Regions from separate parts of the Nonomuraea sp. NPDC026600 genome, predicted to be linked through region 4. Evidence: riboswitches for the same ligand, from Rfam matches in the RefSeq annotation. Region 4 holds a riboswitch; each other region holds the start of a gene.

Region 1 (4,204 bases), on a different contig from region 4:
GGCATGGCCTGTCCCCCTGGCGCGGCGTTCCCGTCAGGTGTGGCCCGCCTCCCTGGCGGGGCCTGCCTCCCTGGCGTGGCCTGCCCGCCCGATGCGGAGCCCCCATCTGGTGCGGCCCACCCACCCGGTGCGGTCTGCCCGGTGTCCGGGGCGGTATCCGACCCCGCCGGCCCGGCATCCGCCCCGAACGGCACGTCGTCTCCATCGGACCGCCCAGTCGACACGGCGCCGGGGCCGGGCGGCTCGGGCAGCGCGGCGTTCTCACCGGGCTGTGAGCCCGGGTGCCGGGCGGCGGGGTCCGCGTCGTCGTCAGGCGGCATGTTGTCGGTGCTCTGCAGATCGTCCATCCGCGTTCCCCTTACGCAAGCTGGTCCCGCACGTAGTCGCGCCACCGTGCCGTCAACGTCCCTGCCGAGAGCCCGAGCCTGGCGAGCCCCCGGTCGATGCCACCCGTCTGGGCATCACGGTAGAGCCTCACCAGAGTCCCCTCACCGAACCGCTCGGCGATGAAGCGACACGCCAGCCACGCCTCCTGGTAGGCCCGTGCCAGCCGTACAGGGTCCCGGGAAGAGGGTGCGAATGCCTCAGGCCCCGGCAACCCGCCCGGCAAGCGCCCGGCCCGCACCTCGGCGGCCAGCTCAGCGGCGGCGACCCGAACCGGCAGCCCCGCGTCGCGGTAGCCCACGTAGTCGGCGAACCCCTCATAGAGCCACACAGGCAGCCGCTCCGTCCCGGCGGCGACGTGGGTGAGCTCGTGGGTGAGCACGACGTCCCGCCCGGTCGGGGTCAGCCGGCCGAAGTACTCGGGCACCACGACGACCCGCCCGCCATCGGCCACCGCCGCCAGCCCGGCGACACTCCCCACCCCGGCCACCCGCGCGGCCTCGGCCGTCGAACCAGGCACGAGCACCACGGGCCGCACCGGCCGTCCGAGCACGGCGGAGACACGCGTCCCGGCGGCGTCGGCCCTGCGCGCCAGGTCGCGAAGCAGCTCGGTGGCCGCGTGGTGACCGACCACGACCGAACGCGCACCTCGTACGACATCCGCCCCGTCACCCCAGAGGCCCCGCGCCTCCGCCGGGAGCTCGCGATCACCGGGCGTCGGGCCGCGACCCGCCACAGGCTGCTCACGACCACCGGACGGCAGGTCACGAACCGTCGCCGCGAGGTCACCCGTCCCGGTGGCCCGGTGCGGGACGGCACTGGCCGAGGCGAGGGCCAGGAGCAGCACCCCCGCCACCACGACTCGGCGGCTCACCTGCACGGACACGTTCCCCGATGGTAGTCGCCCACCGCGGGAGACCGGCCGTCACGGGAAAATGCGCGAAGGTCCCGTCCCCAGCGGGACGGGACCTTCGTGACGGTCATACAGGCCGGGACGCACCGCCTTACAGACCGGGACGCACCGCGCCCGCGAACGACGCCTTGCGCCATCCGTTGAGCTTCTCGATGCGCACCGTCTGACCTGTTCTCGGCGAATGGATCATCTTGCCGTTGCCGACGAACATGCCAACGTGGCCGAGCCCATGGAAGAACAGCAGGTCGCCTGGCTTCAGATTCTTCCAGGAGACCTTCTTCTTGATGCCTGCGAACTGGCTGTTCGTCACGCGTGGGATCTTGACGCCGGCCTTCTTCCAGGCGTACTGGACGAGACCGGAGCAGTCAAAGGAACCGGGTCCTGTGGCCCCGTAACGGTACGGGTCACCGAGCTGGTCCTTGGCCACGGATACGGCCGTGCGGGCCCTCGCCTGTTGCCGAGCGACCGCCGTCTGGTGCGCGGTCTTCTTCACGGACTTGACGGTCTTACCCGCCGTGGTGGTCGTCCGGGAAACACTGGCCGGTTCGCGCGCCGTCGTCGCCTGCGCCGTCGGGGCGTGGAGGACCACACCTCCGGCCGTCACGGTCATCGTTAGTGCTGCGCCACTCAGGGCAAGGCGGGACAGACGGGGGTTATAGGGGGAGGTAGACAGGATTTCTCCTTGGATCTTCCACGAACGCCTACCGGGTTAGCTGACGGATTCGGGCCTGGAAGTCGCCCTACGGCGCGATAAGCGCCGATTCACCCCTGATCCCTGGGACGGGATCGCTGGGTCCCCGGTTCCGTGCTCCTGGCTGCACGGATTCGGCAGGCCACCGCCGCAATTGGTGACATTGGGAAATGGCGGTGACCGAACGGTTTTTCTATCTGTCCACATCGGAGACCCGATGGAGAGCCGCGACGCCATGGCTTGTTCGCCGCGAGGCCAGAAGCTACGCCCTAAGTAACGAACTGGCAAAGGCGTCATGGGGTTGTCAGGATCAGGCAGACCCCTCAGTCAGGACCGCAATCCCAGATGGAGCAGCGGTTTATGTTACGCAAATGTGACCCTTCTCACACTTGACGATACCTCGATCTGTCAGGTCCCATTCGTCACTTCTGCACCACTGGTCCCGTTAGCACCAGATCGCTGGTCACAGCGGTCGCAGCCCCCCGAACACCATTCGCCCTAGATCCAAAGAACCCTCGACGATCTCCGGCCGAGATCCCAGGACAAGTACGGCCCCCGTCGGCCGTCGCGGCTCGGCGAGCATGCGAAAAGCACGCCGAGCATGACCCCGCCGCCGGTATGGTCGATGTGGGCCACGCCGCGACCCCGCCTTGCGCACGCGCGCCACGCTCACTCAGAGCGCCAGACGCGCCACGCTGAGCTCGCCACACACGCCGGGAACACGGACACCGACGTGGCATTTATCACTCTTCAGCACGCGACCCCGGGCGCCGGAATCCACGGACCGGGGCCAAGAATGCGCACGTCACGGCGCGCAGCCGTCTCCACCGGAGGAGCGTGCCCCTGGACAGGCCCCGGCCCCGCACGGCGGGCGGGGCCCACCGTGCTTGGCCGTACAGAAAAATAACGCTTTTGAACTCAGCAAAAGCGCTACGGGCGGATGGCCCCCACCAGGCTGCCACCGTAGGAGGAGAGGGTGACGACTTTGACCACGTCGCCGGTCTGGGGCGCGTGGACGATCTGCCCGTTGCCCGCGTAAATGCTCACATGCCCCAGCCCCGAGCTGAAGATGAGATCCCCCGGCTGCAGATCCTTCAGATCCACCTTGCGGGAGGAACCCCAGGCCCACTGCTGCCAGGTGGTGCGGGGCAGCGAGACGCCCGCCGCGCGCCACGACGCCTGGGTGAGCCCCGAGCAGTCCCAGCCGCGCGGCCCCGTACCGCCGAACACGTACGGCTTGCCCACCTGCGCGTACGCGAACCTGAGCACCGCGGCGGCGTTGCCGGAGGCCGCGCCGGTGTACTTGATGCCGGTGCTGTTCGGGTCGCCGGTCTTGTAGGCGCCGAGCTTGTCGAGCAGCTTCTTCTGCTGCGCGATGAGCTTGCGGACCTCCGAACGTTCCTTCTCGACCCCGTCGCGCTCCTTGTCGGCCGCCTGCAGCGCCGTCTCGGCCTTGTCGCGCTCGTCCTTGAGGCCGCGGTTCTCCCGGTCGAAGGCCACCAGCCGCTCCAGCTTCTCCTGCGACAACTGGTCCGCGAGCGCCAGGCTGCCCAGCATGCCCGTGGGGTCCGGCTGGCCGACCATCGTGGGCCAGGAGCCGGCGTCGGGGCCGAGCTTGTAGGTGTCGACGGCCATCGCGACCACCTGGGCGTGCAGCGTGGCGACCGTCTCCAGCTTGCGCTTGTAGCTCGCGTTCAGCTTGCCGTACTCGCCCTGGGCCGTTTTGTACTTCTCGGTCGCCGTGTTGTAACGGTCGACGACCTTGTCGGCCTTGTCGTTCAGCTTTTTGAGCTTGGCTTTCGCCTGCTTGATCGTGGGCTTCGGCGCGGCCAGTGCCTCGCTCGTTGGGGACAGCAGCAGCCCGATCGCGAGACCCGCAGCCAGTGGCACCCGGCCAAACCTCACAGTGTCGCCTCCCAGGGAATACATCTGGGGCGAAATGGTACAGAAGTGGCGGGTGTGCTTTTACCTGAACGGCCGATTCGTAATCTAGGCGCGGCCCAGCCTGCGCAACAGCAGACCTGACGGAACCGGTCTGGCTCCCATGCGACGGACGGATTCGGCCACCTCGCGATCGGAGGAGACCACCGCCATGGCCCGTCCTGGCGGCTCGGCCCGGACGAGCTGGCGGATCAGGTCGTCGGCGATCTCGCCGGGCGCGCTGAAGAGCACCCGCACGCCGCGCGGTGCCACCACCTGGACGGGCGCGTTGAGCT
Region 2 (4,204 bases), on a different contig from region 4:
GACACGATGCCGAAGATGACACCGTCGATGATCCTCGCCACGAGCCGCTGCCACCACTCGGCGAGCGGGGCCGGGGCTCCGGGCGGCTGCATCCCGTGCGGCTGGGCGCCGTAACCGGGCTGCTGGCCGTACTGGGGTTGCTGCGGCTGCCCGTATCCGGGCTGGCCGCCGTACTGCGGCTGCTGCTGACCGTAACCCGGCTGGGACTGCTGCTGCTGCCCGTACTGGGGTTGCTGACCATAGCCGGGCTGCTGGCCCGACGCGGGCTGCTGGCCATAACCAGGCTGCTGACCGTAACCGGGCTGCGATTGCGGCTGCTGACCGTAATCAGGCTGCTGACCATAGCCGGGCTGCTGGCCCGACGCGGGCTGCTGGCCATAACCAGGCTGCTGACCGTACCCAGGCTGCTGGCCATATCCCGGCTGGGACGGCTGCTGCTGACCATAGCCGGGCTGCTGGCCGTAACCGGGCTGCGGTTGCGGCTGCTGCTGGCCATAACCAGGCTGGCCGTACTCGGGCTGCTGGCCCGAAGCCTGCTGCTGCCCGTAGCCGGGCTGCTGGCCGTACTCGGGTTGCTGGCCATAGCCGGGCTGCTGCCCGTACTGCGGCTGCTGACCGTACTGCGACGGCTGCTGCTGGCCATATTGCGGCTGCTGGCCGTAGCCCGGCTGCTGCTGCTGCCCGTACTGGGGCTGCTGGCCGTACTGCGGCGGTTGCTGCTGGCCATAGTTGGGTTGCTGACCATAGGCGTCGTCCGCCCGGTAGCCAACGACCGTTACATCCGGGTCGGGCTCGCCATAGGGACGGCCCGCGTTGTGATGTCCGTATTCGGGAGTCCCGCCAGGCGCAGAGTGCTCGCCGGAATCATCCTGTGGATACGGCGGCTGTCCGGTGCTCACCGTGTCACCTCGCTTCGAGTGCGCATGTGGCACGTGTCAGGACACATGCCTGTGCTGCCCAACGTATCGACATAGGTATCAACAATCACCTTTCGCATTAGTCAAGGTCCGCGTCACCCGATGTCAGGTGGAGCAGCATGCGGGTGTTCCCCAGAGTGTTGGGCTTGACGTGTTCCAAGTCGAGGAACTCGGCGACACCCTCGTCGTACGAGGCCAGCAGCTCCGCGTAGACCTCTGGCGAGACCGGAGTGCCCTGAACCGGGCGGAATCCATGCCTCGCGAAGAAATCGACCTCAAAAGTCAGACAGAATACCCGGCGCAGGCCGAGCTCTCGAGCGGTAATGATCAAGGAAGAGACGATCCGGTGCCCGATTCCGAGGCCGCGGAACTCCGGGTTGACGGCCACCGTACGAATCTCCGCGAGATCCTCCCAAAGCACATGCAGCGCGCCGCAGCCGACCACCAGGCCACCGCGCTCGGCGATCCAGAACTCCTGCACGTCCTCGTACAGGGTGACCGTGGCCTTCTCCAGAAGCCGCGGTCCGGCGCCCGCGTAGGTGTCGACCAGGCGCCTAATCGTCCTGACATCCGGCGTGCGGGCACGCCGGACGACGATTTCCGTGTCCGGGACTGTCACTTCGGCGACCTGCTCCATGGGTCTCCAGAGTACAGATCCGATTACGGCTCACCCCTAACTGCGACCTCTCCCCCATCTCATGACATCTGGTGGTTGATCGAACACGATGGGGGATCCCTTGACTCCTAGGCTTCCATGTCTTGGCGAACTTGGTGGAAAAAGGACATAAAGTCTGTTCTGTACGGCCAAGCACGAGACCCTCTCGTGACCCTTCGGTTGCGAAACCTCTACTGACTTGGCAGTTCTGGTTGAGCACGAACGCCGAGTGCACTAGTGTCCAGCGACGATGTCACCCGCGCGAGCCAAGCGTGGAGACGCGCCCAATCTCCGCGAGGAGAACCGGGGACCCGCCGGTGGCGAGCTCATCCTGACGCCACCCTGGGGTGAATCCGAGCGGTTCGTTCGGTAGGGCTGCTCCGGCCCGAACCCGTCAGCTAACCCGGTAGGCGCCGATGAGAGGAGCTGGTTGGTGAAGTACACCCGCAATCGCGAGGGGAAGCCGGCGGGCGCTCACGCCCGCCCTCCGGGATCCCGGAGAGCCTCCACCCGCTTGGGTGTCATCGCGGCTACCGTCGCCACCCTCCTGTTCGCCATCCCCGTCGGCTCCGCCGTCGCCGATCCCAAGCCCTCGCTGAAGGCCCTGTCCAAGCAGGCCGAGGAGCTCCACACCCAGATCGAGACGCTCAGCGAGCAGTACAACGGCCAGCGGGAGAAGCTCAAGACCGCCAAGAAGGCGGTCGAGGCGGCCCAGAAGACGCTGGCCACCAGCGAGTCCGATCTGGCCGTCAAGCGCGCCAAGGCCTCGCTGCTGGCCCAGAACGCCTACATCAACGGCGGCCTCGGCCAGTCCCTGGCGTTCACCACCTCCGACGACCCCGAGAGCTTCCTCGACCGGGCGGCCACCACCTACGCGCTGGAGCAGCAGCAGGGCGCCGAGGTCAACCTGGTGACCGCGGCCAGGGAGGCCGCCGAGCGGGCCAGGACCAGCGCCAAGACGCGCATCGACGAGGTCCAGGAGATCGTCGACGGCCTCGGCACCAAGCGCGACAAGATCACCAAGCTGGTCGCCAAGGTCGAGAGCAGCCTCTTCAAGCGCGCGATCGGCGAGGCGGGCCGCCCCGGCTCGCGCGCCGTGAAGGTGAACCTGCCGGTCATCGGCGCCGGCAAGGCCGCCATAGCCGCCAGGTGGGCGCTCACGCAGCAGCTCAAGCCCTACGTCTGGGGCGCCGAGGGCCCGAGCTCGTACGACTGCTCCGGCCTGGTGATGGCGGCCTACCAGCGGGTGGGCATCTCACTGCCGCACTACACCGGCGATCAGTGGACGGCCGGCCGGCACATCTCCAAGGAGGAGCTGCGCGCCGGCGACCTGGTCTTCTTCTACGGCGACCTGCACCACGTCGGCATCTACATTGGTGGCGGCATGATGGTCCACGCACCGCAGACCGGCGACGTCGTGCGCATCGCGTCCATCGCTCGCCGTCCGTTCGCGGGTGCCGTACGCATCGCCGACTGAACTTCCGGCGCTCTGACAGCAGGCGTCCCGGCAGCAGGCGCCCTGGCGACAGGCGCCCGAGCAGCAAGCGCCGGCGGCGAACGCTCTGACAGCCGGGGTCTGGCGGCAGGGGCTCCGGCGGCGGGCCCGCCGGCGCGGTCAGATGAGCTGACGGCGGGCGGCCCAAGCCACGGCCTCGATCGCGGTGGCGACTCCGATGCGGTCGCAGATACCCCGCAATCTCCGGCGTACCGTGCGCCCGCTGATATCCAATCGTCTGCCCACCCGGTCAACCGTGACTCCCTTGGCAAGCTCCGCCAGCAACGCCAGATCCGCATGGCTGAGCTCAACGCCTTCAGTGAGCACATACATCGGGAGCCCTCCCCCCAACAGCAGAACTCGAGACGTCTCTGTCCGAGCAGAAGGTAAACGCATTCTGGAAAGGTCGTCAAGCAAGCCAATCCTCACATTTGACGATCGACATTGACATGATCCTCTATATGTGAAGTACTCGCCATATGTCGGCACACTTCGGGGCCTGATGAGCGAGCACAGCCGTCCTTACAAGGGCTCCGACCCACCACCGCCGAGCACCACGGACATGCTGGGCTTCGATCCCTGGGACGCCGATTTTCCGCCGCGCTCCATATACGAAATATCGGGAAATACAGCGGTGTGGGCCACTCTTTCGTACCTGGCCGGGCTGTACGTACGAGCCCTGCCGCGCGATCCCCGTTTCGGACACGGCTCCGACCCGCTCGGCAAAGGCGATCCGACAGAGCCGGTGGAATCGTTCCTGCTCATGAACTCCACGGACCGACCACAGCCGCCCGCGCGGGCTGGTCAAAAGAGAGCGCCCGCGGGCGGGTGCCGAGGCGATCGCGACCGAGCTGATCCGGACGCTGCCGAACGAGGCCGAACTGATCACTGTTCTCCTACTCGCCGCCGGACGCGGGACCGCTGTCAACCTAACCGCCGTCGGCGGCCTGAACGTTACGCGGCACGTGGCCGCTGCGGCCCGGAGATCCTGCCCGCAGACGGTCAGGCGGTGGCGTCGTACGTCTTCCTGGCCGCTTCGACGATCTGGATGTTGGCCTCGGCCCAGCCCTTGATCGCGGCCACCAGCGGCATCAGGCTCTCGCCGAGCGATGTGAGCTCGTAGTCGACCCGGACCGG
Region 3 (4,204 bases), on a different contig from region 4:
GGCTCGCGTACGGGCGCGGCGAACGCGAGCCACCGTCCTCCAGCGATCTCCGGTACGTCACCCGGTGGTGAGCTTGGTGATGGCGTCGACGATCTCCGGCCACAGCGGTTCGGGCAGATCGTGACCCATGCCGGGGAACGTCAGCAGCCTGGCGCCCGGGATCGCCGCCGCCGTGGCCCGGCCGCCGACGACCGGGACGAGCCGGTCGGCCTCGCCGTGGATGACCAGGGCGGGCACGCCCAGCGTGCCGAGCTGTTCGGTGCGGTCACCGGAGACCAGGATCGCGGCCAGTTGCCGGGTCGTGCCCGGCGGGTCGAAGCTCCGGTCGTACGCCTGGCCGGACATCCGGACGATGCGTTCCCGGTCCAGGTCGAAGCCGGGCGAGCCGATCACCGACCAGGTCGTCAGGGCCTGGGCGAGGACGCCCGCCCGATCGGGCGCGGGCGGTGCGAGCAGCACCGCGCTGGCCTCCGGGGTGGGCGGGGCCACGTTCGGGCCGGGGGTCGACATGATCGAGGTGAGGGTCAGCACGCGTTCGGGGTGCCGGATGGCGAGCGTCTGGGCGATCATCCCGCCCATCGAGGCGCCCACCACATGGGCAGCGGTCCAGCCGAGGGCGTCCATCAGCCCGGCGGCGTCGTCGGCCATGTCGTCCAGCAAATACGACGAGGACGTCCCCAATGCGGGAACGTCCTCGTCGTGCAGGTGCGTGGAGAGACCGGAGTCACGGTTGTCGAATCTGACGACGTGATGGCCCTGCTCCGCCAGGAGCTCGCAGAGCTCGTCGTCCCAGTGGATGAGCTGGGCGCCGAGCCCCATGATGAGGAGCAGGGGACGTCCGTCGGATGAGCCGAAGGTCTCGTAGGCGATCTGGATGCCGTTGGCGACTGCATGCTTGGTCACGGGATCAGAATGACATTCTGTTTCCCGCGAAGCAAAGACCGACGGACCGTCAGCGCTGGAGGAGGAGCTTGCGGCCGACCATCACGCCGCCACCGACGATCGCCAGCCCGGCCCCCAGCACGGCGCCGTTGAGAGCGTCGCTCGACTCGGCGGCCTTCTTGTCGGACACCGGCACCGCGGGCAGGTCGGCGCCCGGAGCGGGCTTGGGGCTGACCGTCTTCGGAGCGGCGACCTGCGGGGGCTTGGCGGGGTTGTGGTCCACGCGGGCGTAGGCACCGGTCGAGTAGGCGACCGGGTAGTTCTTCTTGCCCGGGCCGTTGCCCCACTTGGTGATGATGTAGCCAACCTTGATGTGGCCCTGGCCGCCGACGCCGTCCACACCCAGCGTGCTGGAGTTGAAGCGGCCGCCGGTCAGGTCGGCGAAGGTCTTGGCGTCCAGGTCGAGCATGACACCGCTGGAGGACGGCGTGCCCGGGCCGCGGTCACCGACGAAGAAGGGCATCTTCTTGCCCTTGTAGACAACGTAGCCCTCTGTCATGAGCGGCCAGCTCGGGCTGGCGGCGAGACGCTTCTGCATGGGCTTGCCGCTGGCCGGCAAGCCGGTGTCCCCGGCGCGGCCGGAGGAGTCGTCCCAGAAGTAGGACGCCGTGGTCGAGCCCTTGAGCAGGACCTTCTTGTCAGTGCCGGAGTCGGCGTGCGCGGCCGTGGCGGCACCGATGGACAGGGCGCCGACGAGGGCGGCAGTCAGCATGGCAGAGCGAATAGACATGAAGCAGCAAAGTCCTTTATACGGGTACAGGGAGGAGAGCGCTCGCTAAAGGAGGGGCGTAGCCGGGCGGAATGCCAAACGGTCGCTACGCGACGGAGCGCGGGAAGAGCTTGGGGGATGGTGCCGGTCAGTCGTCGGCGGATGGCAACACGCGGGCGGGCGGCACAGCACGGGAGTTAAACATGCGGTAGGAGTCCTCTCCATCTCGCCTACCGGGTTAGCTGACGGGTTCGGACGTGGAGATGCCCTACCGACCGATGGTCGGATTCACCCCTAAGGAACGGTGGTTCCCCGGTTCTCGCCTGAGCGAAATTCGGCGCCTGCCGGTCGACGCCTCTCTGCTGAAGCGCCAGGTCACCGGCTGGTAACTTCCTTGGACTATATGGAGAGAATCGGACAAAGGCAAACTTAAGCCCATGAATCGGGCGAAGATCTACCTATGAGGTCAAGAAAAAGGGGGGTACGGCATGCCGTACCCCCCGAAAAGCCCTTGTCAACCGCCGCTCTTCCGCCTGAAAGAACGCTTGCTGGCGGCGGGCCCGTGAGCGCCGTGAATCTTGGAAGGGTCGTTGCCCCTGCCACCCGCGCTCGAGTCGGCGTGCTGGCCGCGCTTGCGCTCGAGCGCCTCGCGGAACTTGCGCTTCATCTCGTCCTCGGGAGTTTCGTCGACTTCCGGCTCCGGTGTTTCCGCCATGAGGACCTCCTGGTGTTGGGGACAAGGACAGCTTCGCATGACGGCGCTCAGGACGCGAAACCAGCCTCGACCTTGGGCTGTGGTGTCTCCCGGTCGATGCGCGCGCCGGGCATGGCGATCAGGGCGACCAGCGCCACGAGGGCGCCCGCGACGCCCAGCGAGGGAATGACCAGGGCCGCGGCCGAAGCGTGCGCGGCGGCCAGCCCGTGCAGCGGCGCCTCGGCGGTGATCTCGGAGGTGTACGCGGTGCCGGCCAGCGCCAGCGCGACCGAGCCGCCGATCTGGCGGAAGAACGTCAGGTTCGCCGAGGCCGTGCCGATGTACTGGGGCGGCACCGAGGACTGCACGGCCACGGTCAGGCCGGAGAGCATGGGGCCCATGCCGAGGCCGATCAGCGCCATCCACCCGACGAGCACCCAGGGCGGCGTGTCCAGCGTCAGGCCGGAGCACAGCAGCGCGCCCACGGCCAGCAGGAACGGCGCCGCCACCAGCCACGGCTTGTAGACCCGCGTCCGGCTCATCAGCGCGCCCATGAGGACACTGCCCACCACCATGGCCAGGGTCAGCGGGTAGATCCGCAGCCCCGACTCGGTCGCAGTGGCGCCGAGCGCCTCCTGGAAGTAGCGCGGCAGGAACACCACTCCGGCGAACATGCAGAAGGCGGTGAAGAACGACGTCACGTTGACCAGCGTGTACGTACGGTTGCGGAACAGGTGCAACGGCATGATGGGCGCCTCGGCCCGCCCCTCCACCACCACGAACACCACCAGCAACACCAGAGCCAGCACGATCGGCCCGACCACCGGCACGCTGGTCCAGGTGTGGGCGTCGAGCCCCTTCTCGGTCAGGCCGATGAGCAGCGCGCTGATGGCCACCGTGAACACCCCGATGCCCAGGTAGTCCGGCCGCCCGCCACCATGCCCCGCCTGGCGCGGCAGGCGCAGCACGATGATCCCGATCAGCACCAGGCCGATCGGCACGTTCACGTAGAAGGCCCAGCGCCAGCTCGCGTGGTCGGTGAAGAGCCCGCCCAGGAACGGCCCGGCGAGGTAGCTGAGCGCCATCACCCCGCCCATCGCCCCCTGCACCCGGGCCCCGCCCTTGGTCGGCGGGAACAGCTCGATCACCAGGGCGATGGACAGCGGAAGCAGCGCGCCCGCCCCCAGGCCCTGCAGCGCGCGGAACAGGATGAGCTGGGTCATGTCCTGGGCAACCCCGCACAGCGCGGACCCCACAAGGAACACGGACATGCCGATGAGCAACAGCGGCTTCCTGCCGTGCTGGTCCGACAGCCTTCCATAGAGGGGCACGGTCACGGTCGAGGTCAGCAGGTACGCCGTGACCACCCAGGTGTAGAGATCAACGCCGCCCAGCTCCGCGATGATCCGGGGCAGGGCCGTGCCGACGATGGTCTGGTCGAGCATCGCCAGGAACATGCCGCCGAGCACGGCGACCAGCAGGAGGCCATCGCCTCCGCGCTTCGTGTCAGTAGTCATATGTGGAGATTGACATGTAAGGACTGACATGTCAATCCTTTGGTATGCTGACTTACATGTCCCTACGGATCGCACTGCTCGGACTCCTCGACGCCACGGGGCCGGCCAGCGGCTACGACCTCACGAAATCGTTCGAGCGGTCGCTCAATCACGTCTGGCAGGCCGGGCACACGCAGATCTACCCGGAGCTGGTGAAGATGGCCGCCGACGGGCTGGTGGCGGTCGAGTCGGAGGGGGCACGCGGGCGGAAGCTCTACGCGATCACGCCTGAGGGCGCGAGTCAGCTCCGTTCCTGGCTGGTCGAGCGCGAACCGACCTCCGCGCCGCGCAGCGAGGTGGCGC
Region 4 (4,204 bases):
TCCGGAGTGCGGGAACGTCAGCAGGGCGAACCGGCCGGCGCGGGGCCGGTTCGTCTGCACGGGGTGTGGCCTCGCTGGGCACGCCGACCACATCGCGGCCCGCAACATCGCCACACGCGGCGTAGCGGGCTGGGCTGCCATCAACCAGCCACACGCTACCGGCCTCCCTTCAGCCAGACGGGACCGCGAGAGCAAACCGCCAGCTTCAACCGGTGGTAGTTGATGATCCGCCTCCTTCACTCTCACGAACGCGTCGAACAGTCAGACCCCCGAATCGACACGTACGCAGAATTTTTTTACCAGGAGACGTCGTAGCGGTCACCCGCATCACGAACTGGGATCGGCCGCCTTCGGTGCAACGGACAGGCGGTCAACTCCCCGAGAGAGGTACCGGCTGGCTGGCGCGCTGCGGGCGACCAGTGGCGAGCCTCGCGTGGCGTTACTTTAGGTGGCAAGGCCTGAGCATAGTGTGATGGCTGGGTTTCTGTACCGGTTTCCGGCGTCACGATGCGCTGGGCTCCGCCCTGGAACAACGCCCGGGACAACCACGGTCCGCAGAACCCGGCGGCTGCCCCCGGGGTGGCCGCGTGAGCCGTCAACGATGGGGGAGCGCAATGAGCGACAACAGGGAACCGAAGCTGATCTACGGCCAAGGGGCGGAGGCATGCCCGGGGGGGAACTTCTGTCTCTACCGGGGCTCGAACTTCAACGCGGGTCAGACCCCGGGGCGTGGCGACAAGATCCTGGCCATTCCGATGGGCGCGTACGTCAACGACTTCTCCGAGTACGGGTTCGACCACAGCGGTGACGGGGTAAGTGCCGTCGTAAACAACACGGTCGAGGACAACGCGCTCTTCTCGGCCGCCGACCAGCAGGGGCACGCGCTGCCGGTGGACCGGGGGACCTCGATCGCGGATCTGCGGGGCATCCCCATGGCCGACAGCCCGAACGGCTCCTGGAACGACCAGGCCCAGTCCGCACTGGCGGCCCGCTTCGTGGGGAACCTGCGCGTCGACCAGGAGCTGCGAGGCCACTGGGCGGAAGGCGTGGGGCACATCTACTCCTACCGGCTCACGATGCACGCCGAGGACACCCGCGTCGTGAAATGGAGCGTGGGCTTCGGTGATCTGCCGGAGGAAACCTCGCTGTCCAAGAGCTTCGTCGACAACTTCTGGGGTGAGATCCTGCGCGACGGCACCGATGGTGCCGTCCTGCTCGGCTCCCCCCAGGGCGGCGGACACAGCGTCGACCCCGGGACGGACCTCCTCATCGACGTCCAGGTCCTCTACCCAGACGAAAGCCCCGCCTACGAACGCCTCATCGGCCTGAACGCCCAGCAACTGGGCTGACCCGGCGAGCAGGCAACCCACGCAGAACTCCCCGCGACGCCGGGGCGTCGCGGGGAGTTCTGCCGGGCGGGGGCCCGGTCTATCGTCGGCTGTGCCCGTCAGATGTGTTCGGCGGGGTTCGCCGGGAGGTAGAAGTTCCAGCTGCCGTGCCCCTCATGGGCGCCACCTGCGGGGCAGTGCCCGTTGTCGGGGCGACCGTTCCACCAAAGGGTGTAGCACTTGTTACAGAAGCGCCAATTGTCCTGCTGGGTCGTCGGTGACATGTCCCCTCCTGCGGTATGAGAACCGGCATGTTGCCTGGTCACCGCCAGTGTTGGAGGTGACGGCGGACCCGTACATCCCCAAACTTGGGGGTTGCGGCCGATACGGCGGCCATGCGCTGTTCGGTGGGACGTGATCCTCTTTCGGCTGTTCCGAAGCAGGTGGCCGGGGTTGTCGCAGGGGAGACGTACGACGAACGCGCGCCCAAAGGACGCGCGCTCGTCGAAAGGAGAGGCCAGGAGAGTCTCACGGGGGGAGGCGGGCCGGAGGACTCGGGGAGTAGCCGTCAGCCGGTGTAGTCCGGGTATCCGTAGCCGACGACCTGGGACTTCGGCCGGACACGCTGGGCGACCGTGCCGTTGCCGGTGTTGCCCTCGATCGTAGAGATCGTCCCGTTGTTGTTGTCCTTGACGACGAACCCGACATGCTGGATGTCGTCCAGGCTCTTGCTGCCGCTCCACGAGAAGAACACCACGGCGCCCGGCTTCGGGGCCTGGCCCCAGCGGTGGTTCTTGGCGAACCAGCGCGCGTGCTCGACGGTGTAGGCGTCCCAGCCGACCATGCTGCGCGCGCCGGAGTGCGCGCCGACCCACGAGACGAACATCGAGCACCAAGCGGCGTTCAGGTACTCCTGCTTGCTGCCGCCGTCGCGCTTGACGGTCTCCCGGGCGCGCGGCGTGTTCATGTACCACTTCTGGAACTTGGTGCCGCCGCCGGCGGCGTCCTCGGAGGTGCCGACCTGGGCCTTGGCCAGGGCCAGGACCTGCGCGGCCGAGATCTTGGCCTTGGCCTCGACCTTGGCCTCCGGGTGATCCGCGGGAGCGGCGGCGTGCTGCTGGGTGCCGGTAGCGATGGTCTCCGCGTGGGCGGTGGACTGCCCGCCGATGGCGGCGGCCGCGACGGCCACGCCGAGGGCGGCCTGAGCGAAGGTCAGCTTGGGGGCACGGGTAAGACGACTCATGGCCATCGAGGGGGTTCTCCTTGCTTCCATGCCGCTTACCGGGTTAGCTGACGGGTTCGGGCGTGGAAGCTGCCCTACGGCACTGACGTGCCGATTCACCCCAAAGACATGGGTCCCCGGTTCCGCACGAGGCGGATTCAGCGGTCACAGGACGATCCTGTGATGTTTGTGCGATGGTCAGGCAACGAACCGGACAAACAGGTACGTATGCCTTAGATGTCGTACAAGGTAATACATGGGGCAAGGGGATTACAAATAGATAAACCGCTGGTCAGGAGAGTTGCCCGCGTACATCTGCCAGAAGCCCCATCATGGCAAGGCTTTCGTCAAGTGGCATGATCGCGGATTCTTTACCTCCCGCGGCCACGACGGCCCGCACCTCGCGGACTTCGCCGGCGTATCCGTTGTCCGCCGGATCGAGCACGAGCTCCTCCGTCTCCATCGACGGCCCGCTCAGCACGACCCGCTCCGGCGCCCAGAACGGCGCCTTGATGTCCGCGCGCATGCCGGTCCCCACCACGTAGGCGTCGTTCGCGTACGGGCCCAGCAGCGAGCACTCCACCAGGGCCCGCCGGCCGCCCGGATAGATCAGCACCCCGCCCGCCTCAGCGTCCACCCCCGAGGGCGCCAGCGAGCCCGTGATGTGCGCCCGTTCCGGCATCCCGAGCAGGAGCTGCGCCAGCCCGAACGAGTAGACGCCCAGGTCGAGCAGTGCCCCGCCGCCCAGCTCCGGCGCCCACAGCCGGTGCGCGGGGTCGTAGGGCGACTTGAAGCCGAACGACGCCTGGACCGAGCGGATCTCCCCGAACCGGGGATCGGCGGCCACCCGCTGAATCAGCGGGTTGAACCGCATCCACATGGCCTCCATCAGGAAGACCCCGGCCTCGCGCGCGAGCCGGACCATCCGCTCCGCGTCGGCGACGGACGCGGCGAGCGGCTTCTCGCACAACACCGCCTTGCCCGCCGCGATCGCCGCCTCGGCCACCTCCAGGTGCTGGGCGTGCGGGGTCGCCACGTAGACGGCGTCGACGGCGGGGTCGGCGCACAGCTGCTCGTACGAGCCGTACGCCGACTCCGCGCCCAGCTCCGAGGCCAGTGCCCGCGCGCGGCCGAGGTCGCGGGAGCCGACGGCGGCCACCCGCATCCCCGGCTCAGCCGCGATGACCGTGCCGACCCTCTTGGCGATGACACCCGTGGCCGCGATACCCCATGCAAAATTCTTCATGGGGGGAGATCGTAGGGAATCAACCCATCCAGTGAAAGGTGTCCGGGTCTGGGCCGATGCGGCCGTCTGTCGTGTTCATGGCGCCGATCGCCGCCATGTCCTCGGCGTCGAGGACGAAGTCGAACACCTCGAAGTTCTCCTTGATCCGGGCCGGCGTGACCGACTTGGGGATCACCACGTTGCCCAGCTGGATGTGCCAGCGCAGCACGATCTGCGCGGGCGTCCTGCCGTACTTCTCCGACAGCACGCTCAGCGCCGGGTCGCCGAGCAGGCCCTGGCCCTGCCCCAGCGGGCTCCACGCCTCGGTGAGGATGCCGTTGGCCTCGTGGAACTCCCGCAGCCGCCGTTGCTGGAAGTACGGGTGCAGCTCGATCTGGTTGATGGACGGCGTGATGTCCGTCTCGTCGA

Evidence for each region. A riboswitch is a leader RNA that binds a small molecule or an ion and turns the genes downstream of it on or off. The one in region 4 is predicted to bind cyclic di-AMP.
Region 1: it holds a riboswitch for cyclic di-AMP, as region 4 does, so the genes downstream of both, AB0F17_RS45155 (C40 family peptidase) here and AB0F17_RS60660 (CHAP domain-containing protein) in region 4, are expected to answer to the same signal.
Region 2: it holds a riboswitch for cyclic di-AMP, as region 4 does, so the genes downstream of both, AB0F17_RS12570 (NlpC/P60 family protein) here and AB0F17_RS60660 (CHAP domain-containing protein) in region 4, are expected to answer to the same signal.
Region 3: it holds a riboswitch for cyclic di-AMP, as region 4 does, so the genes downstream of both, AB0F17_RS14915 (hypothetical protein) here and AB0F17_RS60660 (CHAP domain-containing protein) in region 4, are expected to answer to the same signal.

What each region holds. Positions count from the first base shown of each region.
Region 1 is NZ_JBEZYD010000028.1:154,759-158,962, reverse strand. Features, by position in the region: gene AB0F17_RS45165 (M48 family metalloprotease) at 1-347, opposite strand, end outside; gene AB0F17_RS45160 (hypothetical protein) at 359-1,270, opposite strand; gene AB0F17_RS45155 (C40 family peptidase) at 1,389-1,907, opposite strand; cyclic di-AMP (ydaO/yuaA leader) riboswitch at 1,981-2,138, opposite strand; gene AB0F17_RS45150 (C40 family peptidase) at 2,919-3,878, opposite strand; gene AB0F17_RS45145 (NYN domain-containing protein) at 3,978-4,204, opposite strand, start outside.
Region 2 is NZ_JBEZYD010000004.1:492,346-496,549, forward strand. Features, by position in the region: gene AB0F17_RS12555 (RDD family protein) at 1-92, opposite strand, end outside; gene AB0F17_RS12560 (hypothetical protein) at 96-974, shown strand; gene AB0F17_RS12565 (amino-acid N-acetyltransferase) at 997-1,554, opposite strand; cyclic di-AMP (ydaO/yuaA leader) riboswitch at 1,844-2,000, shown strand; gene AB0F17_RS12570 (NlpC/P60 family protein) at 2,087-3,049, shown strand; gene AB0F17_RS12575 (LuxR C-terminal-related transcriptional regulator) at 3,188-3,400, opposite strand; gene AB0F17_RS12580 (helix-turn-helix domain-containing protein) at 4,070-4,204, opposite strand, start outside.
Region 3 is NZ_JBEZYD010000005.1:399,011-403,214, reverse strand. Features, by position in the region: gene AB0F17_RS14920 (alpha/beta hydrolase) at 58-903, opposite strand; gene AB0F17_RS14915 (hypothetical protein) at 953-1,654, opposite strand; cyclic di-AMP (ydaO/yuaA leader) riboswitch at 1,864-2,001, opposite strand; gene AB0F17_RS14910 (DUF5302 domain-containing protein) at 2,166-2,366, opposite strand; gene AB0F17_RS14905 (MDR family MFS transporter) at 2,414-3,862, opposite strand; gene AB0F17_RS14900 (PadR family transcriptional regulator) at 3,919-4,204, shown strand, end outside.
Region 4 is NZ_JBEZYD010000056.1:21,824-26,027, reverse strand. Features, by position in the region: gene AB0F17_RS60675 (transposase) at 1-223, shown strand, start outside; gene AB0F17_RS60670 (hypothetical protein) at 615-1,349, shown strand; gene AB0F17_RS60665 (hypothetical protein) at 1,448-1,612, opposite strand; gene AB0F17_RS60660 (CHAP domain-containing protein) at 1,897-2,577, opposite strand; cyclic di-AMP (ydaO/yuaA leader) riboswitch at 2,589-2,724, opposite strand; gene AB0F17_RS60655 (Gfo/Idh/MocA family oxidoreductase) at 2,843-3,796, opposite strand; gene AB0F17_RS60650 (aldo/keto reductase) at 3,816-4,204, opposite strand, start outside.